Regions from separate parts of the Pseudoalteromonas sp. BSi20480 genome, predicted to be linked through region 3. Evidence: predicted binding sites of a transcription regulator. Region 3 holds the regulator's gene; each other region holds the start of a gene.

Region 1 (2,277 bases), on a different contig from region 3:
GCGCAGCTACTTTTGAGTCATTGAAGCACTTACTGCGCTGCTTAGTATTTGCACCATTTACTAACTCCACTTTTTGACCGTCATTAGTTGCAATTGCTTTTAAAATTGAAGGTGCATCTAAATGATGTTCTTTAGGCAAATATCGATTATCTGAGCGAGGATAAGTAATTAATTTATGGCGCTCATAAAGTGTTTGGCAAATATCAAGCACCTGTTGGGCAGCCATACCAAATGCCTTTGCTGCATCTATTTGCAGTGCTGATAGATTATAAGGTAGAGGTGCACTTTGCTTTTTTTGTTTTTGTTCAAGCGATGTCACCTCTCCTGTTTGATTAGTGATACGCGAAGCCACGTTTTCGGCCAATGCTTTATTTAGCACTCGCCCCTCTTCATCTTGATAAGGTTCGCAAGCTTTACTCGGTACCCACTTTGCTTTAAATACCTGCTTCTCAGGAGTAACTAAACTAGCTAGCACCTCATAAAATGGTTTTGATATAAAATTAGCTATTTCTGTGTCACGATTTACCACTAAGCCCAAAATTGGCGTTTGTACGCGCCCAACTGATAGTACATTACCAAACCCTGCTTTTTGTCCCGCTAAAGTATAAGCCCGAGTGAGGTTCATACCAAAAAGCCAATCAGCTCGTGAACGTGCAAGTGCAGATACACTTAGTGGAATAAATTCCCGATTAGAGTGCATACTACCAAGCGCTTTTTTAACTGCAGCTAAGTTTAAATCGCTTATAAGTAGACGCTGAATACCTTGCTTTTTAGCTTTGCTTATTTTGGCTTGTTCTATCACTTCATCTACAAGTAACTGCCCTTCACGGTCGGGATCGCCAGCATGAACTAACGTTGATGCCTGTTTGATTAGCTTTTTTAAAATAGTTAATTGCTTACGAGTTTTAGGTTTAGCTTTTAACTGCCATTGCTCAGGTACTATAGGGAGATGTTCTAATTGCCATTTTTTATAGCGTTCATCGTAATCATCAGGTTCAGCTTGTTCTAACAAATGGCCAATACACCACGAGACACAATCACCATTTGCGACTTCAATGTAACCGTCGTGTTTTTTATGTGGTTTTGGGAGCGCATCTGCAATTGCACGTCCAAGTGATGGTTTTTCTGCGATGTAGAGTTTCATGCGCCGGCCTACAACTGGTTATATAAACAGTATTTTAGCATAACTATTTTAAAGAGGGGGAGTTTTTGATTTATTGTCGGTTCAATAAATAGAGACTGGTAATAATTTGTAAAACTCAAAGCTGGGCTACTAATTAAGCCCAGCTTTATAATTTGAGAATTACCTCACATCAATAGGGTCAGACTCTTTTGCTTTACCTTGTAATATAGATATTTCAACTCGGCGATTCCGGCGCCGGTCTTCATTTGTCTCGTTAGGCACAAGCGGCCGAGTTTCTGCTCGCCCTACAACCATCATTCGTGTTTTATCAAACCCTTGAACTGTTTGTAATTCGCTAGCAACAGCCACTGCACGCTTAGACGACAAATCCCAGTTATTTACGTATAACTCATTTGATACCTGAAAATCATCTGTATGCCCTGATACTGTAATTTCACCTGGTACGTCTTTTAAAAGTTCGCCAATGTCTTGAATAATCGGTTTAAACTTAGGTTGTAAAAAAGCACTGCCCGAAGGAAACGAGCCATTTTCTCTAATACGAATAATAATTTGCTGACCTAATGATTCAAGTTCTATTGCACCATCTATTATTTGCCTTTCTAACTGCTGCGCTATTTTTTTAACCAGCTCATTTGTTTGCTCTTGATCTGCAGCGGATATTGCTTGTTCTGATGACTGCTCTTGTGAGGTACTTCTAGATTCACCGCCACGTTTATCGCCTCGCTGTTCTTGCCTGCCGCCCGCTGAACTTTCATCACCAGCCTGGAACTCTAGCATTTGCTGAGTCATTTCAACGGTTTGCTGTTGAATAGTTTCAATTGGTGTAGGCTCTGGCTTACCTGGAGTAAATTCCATAGCGATAACCGATGTCCCTTTTGGGATATCTTTAACTTCAATTTTATTTTGCACACCAAAAGCAAATTTCATAGAACCTGCAATTTGTTTAAATTTAAGTACATCCATTTCTGAGAATGCCAATAAGAGTACAAAAAAGCACATCAATAACGACATTAGATCAGCAAATGTACCCATCCAAGCAGGCAAACCGGGGGGTGGGCATTTGCACTCTTCATCAGACATGGTTACTCCTCGGTATCAACTTTACGCTTAGACTCAGCCAAGTAGTTTTTCAA
Region 2 (2,277 bases), on a different contig from region 3:
CCGACATAAATACTGCGCCCAACGCAGCTTCCCAGGTGTATCCCATACCTAATACAACGCCATACGTAAAGAAGGCGTTTAACCCCATGCCAGGTGCTAAAGCTAATGGGTAATTGGCCCATAACCCCATAATAAAACAACCTATTGCAGCAGCAATACAAGTAGCAACAAAAGCAGCACCTTGATCCATTCCCGCTTCTGCTAACATCGCAGGGTTCACGAATACAATGTAAACCATTGTGATAAAAGTAGTCATTCCGGCGATGCATTCTCGTCGAACCGTGGACCCATTTTCGTTAATTTTAAATAAAGCTTCTAACATAATGAACTTACAACAATAAAAAGTAGCGAGATTTTATCATAAAAAGTATATTTTTCAGGACATTTTACCTTGCGATATACTAAACTATTGAAGTAGTTAACTATACCGAATGACAGCATATGATAAAAACCACACCAACAGGTTATGATTTAGAACAACAATTAGACAACATTTTGTCTTTTGTGACACAACCAGGCGATACTAATTCGTCACCTGAAAATGATAGCTCTCAACAAAGTACGCTGAATAAGGCGCTATATTATTTAAAAAATAACCAGCCTGCTTTAGCTGCAAAGTGGATGCGTTTATCGGCAATGTCTGGTGATCACCGAGGGCAATTTTATTTAGGCTTGTTTTTTGTAAAAGGCCAAGGTGTTCCACAAAGTGTATTTCATGGAGTTGCTTGGCTTAGCTTATCGAGTAGCCAGGGTCATGAGCCAGCTACAGTTGCGCTTGCTGATTTAAGAAAATATATAGAAACAAAGCGTTTTAAGGATGCCCAATGTTATGCAGCCAGTTTATATGAACAAATTCATCAATTACAATATGCCCATTTAATCCCCCCTGCCCCTTAGTAAAAGCCCGAAACTTAGCTCGTAAAAGTACTGTATACAGTACAGAGCTATAATTTAAATTTATAAAAAACGTAAGCAAACCTTTTCAACCTGTATAAAAAACACTCACCCACTAACATTCCAATTTAAATAAAAGCGATAAATATCAACAATATAAATATTAAAATACATATCCTTAAAAATAGAATATAAATTTGTATAAAAAAATAGCAAAAAAACACTTGCGCCATAACACTGTATAAACTACTGTATACGTGTACTGTATATAAACCCAGTGAGCGAGATGATATGTTACAGCCAATAACCGTAAGAACAGTAAAAAGCTATCAACAAGACGAACTATCTGATTGTGTTAACGTGATTCAAATTGAAGATGATATATCGGCAACGTTTGAGCTGTTAAAGGTGCTACACCAGTATAATAGTTTAAATGCTTGGACTTTATTAATCGCACCAGATCATGTTCCTAGTAAAGCTTTGCTTGATTCATGTTCAATAGACACAAGTAAACTATTAGTCATTAGGCAAAAACATTTAGTAAATTTAGAATATGTACTGCGTAGCGCACTGCATAATGGTAACTTTGCAGCGGTCATTACATGGACTGATATGTTAAACAATCAGTTATTGAGCAACTTATCGCTTAACTTAAGTAACACAAAAACAAAGTTATACTGTTTTACTAAAAATTCTGACGTACTTGATATACCTTACATACAGCAAGCTTGCTAAAATGATGTTTTAAATCTTATGTAACAATTATGAATTATTTAAATAACAACACTTGCTTTTGTGGAAACCAAAAAAATTACGAAGATTGCTGTGAACCACTGCTATTAGGTGATAAACAAGCAGAAACACCCGAGCAGTTAATGCGCTCTAGGTATACAGCTTACGTACAAAAAAATTCTAAATACGTATACCAAACATATGCAAGTGAAAAGCAAGCTGAAAACCCTGTAAATGAAATTAAAGAATTTGCGACCAGTTGTCGATTTGTAAGCTTATCTGTTATTGAAACAAACAGCGATGAAAATAAAGGGGTCGTTGAGTTTAAAGCTACCTATTTTTATCAAAACCTATATTGTGTGTTACATGAGCGCTCTCAATTTATAAAAGAGCAACACCAGTGGCGATATCTCGATGGTATTATATTTCCGGTCGCTGATATAAAAGTTGGCAGGAATGATGATTGCCCTTGTGGCAGCGCAAAAAAATACAAAAAATGCCATAGCGCGTAATCCCCTCTTTTTAAGTGAAGTACATTATTTACTTCACTCCGTTGCTAATTAAATACTCACATTTAATGCATAGCTTCGTAAATTTATTAAACACAACTTCCTCTATAACTTTTAGGTTTAGTACTACCCCTATTAATTA
Region 3 (2,277 bases):
TTTTGTAGCTGGCACTGCCATAGCAATTAAAATAACAAATGGAATGGCGGTCCAAAGAATTTCTACTTTGGTGCTTTCGTGGAATTGAGCGGGAACCGCTCCTTTAGATTTGCGATGATGAATGAGTGCCCAAAGCATAATGGCAAACACTATTATCCCAATCACACAACATATAAAAAATATGGTCATGTGTAATTCGTAAACATTTTCACTTATATCTGTAACGCCTTTACGCATATTAAATTGGCTATTTGCCAAGGCTAACTGCGGAAAAACACACAATATAAGCCACAAGGTACAACTAAGTTTACCCATGTGACGACTCCTTTGATGCTGTTGCTAGTGCAAAGCGAAGAGGCATACGGCTTAAACGCCAATTCGTTATTTTTATTTTTTTATTAATGCCGTTTTATTTATAAAAATTGGCATTCACTGCGCTAGCAAAAGTTTATTGTGTGTGCTCAAAACTTAAAAGCGATGAGTATTGCCAGCGTCAGCTTATTAACAATTAGTTAATATTTAACCACCATGCAAGTTTTTTGTATTAAAAACAAACAATAAATATATAAAAAGTAGAGAGTTGGCTTAGTTGAACGTAGAAGAAAATGGCTCAAATCGAGAGGTGGTAAGGGCTAAGGATGAAATGAAAGAGTGTGAATAAAAAACAAACAAAATTTTAAAAATAAAAAAACGCACCAAAAAAGTGCGCTTTTTATAAAATAAGAAAGAACTACATCCAGTCCGCGTTACGAATTACACCCAGTCCGCGTTACGAATTACACCCACTGCTAAGCCTTCAATGTTGAACGACTCAGTTTCAAGATCGACCTTAATTGGTGCAAACTCGTCATTTTCAGCATGAAGCAACACCTGGCGACCCGCTTTTTCAATGCGTTTTACGGTTACATCGTCATCAACACGGGCAACCACAACTTGACCATTTTCAGCCACTTGTGTTTTATGCACAGCAAGTAAATCGCCATCCATAATGCCTATATCTTTCATACTCATACCGTTTACGCGCAGTAAAAAGTCGGCAGCTGGTTTAAACATTAATGGGTCAATTTTACAGTGGCTTTCAACATGTTCTTGCGCCAAAATAGGGGAACCTGCCGCAACTCGGCCAATAAGCGGTAAACCTAATTGTTCTGGCTCCTCTTCTTCAACAAGTTGAATTCCACGGCTTGCGCCAGGTTTCATTTTAATCACCCCTTTTTTGGCAAGGGCTTTTAAATGTTCCTCAGCGGCATTTGCACTTTTAAACCCTAACGTTTGTGCTATTTCGGCACGTGTAGGCGGCATACCAGTGTCTTTAATAAACACTTTAATTAATTCGAGTATTTGAGCTTGGCGTTTAGTTAATGGGCGCATACAACTGGTTTTCCATACAGTACATTTAACTGTGAGTATATACAGTTAAATAAAAATCGCAAATTTAAATTATCCGTTCAAATAGCCAAATTACTTCCTTACGTGTACATTTTAGGGGCTTTCTAAAATAGCCTATAAAAATAGTAACTTGCTGCATTAAATTTAAAGGAATCTATATGAGTATTTGGCATCAACCCATTACATTAGCATTGTGTAAACAATTGGACGAAGGCATTAATGGCCAAGGGACGCTAATGAAAACCATGGGAATAGAAATAACAGAGATAGGCGACGATTATCTAGTAGCAACCATGCCTGCAATCCCTGCACACCATAACCCTATTGGCATGGTTCATGGCGGCGCAAACGTTGTACTCGCCGAAACCGTAGCGAGCTATGCTGCTAATTTTGTGGTTGATTTCACAAAGTTTTACTGTGTTGGGCAAGAAATAAGTGCAAGCCATTTAAAGGCTTCTCGCAATGGTACATTAACGGCAACAGCACGCGCATTTCATATTGGAAAACGAAGCTCTGTTTGGGAAATAAAAATTACAAACAGCCGCAACGAGCTATGCTGCGTATCAAAAATGACCGCAGCCGTTGTTGAGCGAAAGGCGTAAGTTATTTTTCGAGAGGGTAAATTGTTATTTCCATACCCGCGCCAATAGCAGATATACGCAGTAGTGTATCTGCATGTAAAGCTTGATTAAAACACTTTGGCGACGTGCCTGACTCAAACCCTATATCAAACGTTCTACGTGAGCAGCTTAACCATTGCTTTAATGCATTGCGTGAACATGACTCAATTAGCTCACATATATGGTTTATTGCTTTGTCTGGTGATTTTACATCGCCAGCTACCTCAATACGTGCTAATTGACGGTATTCGTCTTTGTCATAATGTAA

Evidence for each region. Region 3 encodes LexA, which represses DNA repair genes until DNA is damaged. Its sites were predicted from a motif close to TACTGTATNNNNATACAGTA; they were not measured.
Region 1: the regulator LexA is predicted to act here: its motif matches at 1,157-1,176, upstream of P20480_RS03135 (DNA topoisomerase III).
Region 2: the regulator LexA is predicted to act here: its motif matches at 1,142-1,161, upstream of P20480_RS13045 (SulA-like leucine-rich domain-containing protein).

What each region holds. Positions count from the first base shown of each region.
Region 1 is NZ_BADX01000156.1:3,507-5,783, forward strand. Features, by position in the region: gene P20480_RS03135 (DNA topoisomerase III) at 1-1,144, opposite strand, end outside; gene P20480_RS03130 (flagellar motor protein MotB) at 1,304-2,224, opposite strand; gene pomA (flagellar motor protein PomA) at 2,227-2,277, opposite strand, start outside.
Region 2 is NZ_BADX01000053.1:143-2,419, reverse strand. Features, by position in the region: gene P20480_RS13035 (NCS2 family permease) at 1-322, opposite strand, end outside; gene P20480_RS13040 (tetratricopeptide repeat protein) at 442-897, shown strand; gene P20480_RS13045 (SulA-like leucine-rich domain-containing protein) at 1,186-1,629, shown strand; gene P20480_RS13050 (YchJ family protein) at 1,659-2,138, shown strand.
Region 3 is NZ_BADX01000072.1:10,092-12,368, reverse strand. Features, by position in the region: gene coxB (cytochrome c oxidase subunit II) at 1-315, opposite strand, end outside; gene lexA (transcriptional repressor LexA) at 754-1,371, opposite strand; gene P20480_RS10675 (PaaI family thioesterase) at 1,548-1,991, shown strand; gene P20480_RS10680 (hypothetical protein) at 1,993-2,277, opposite strand, start outside.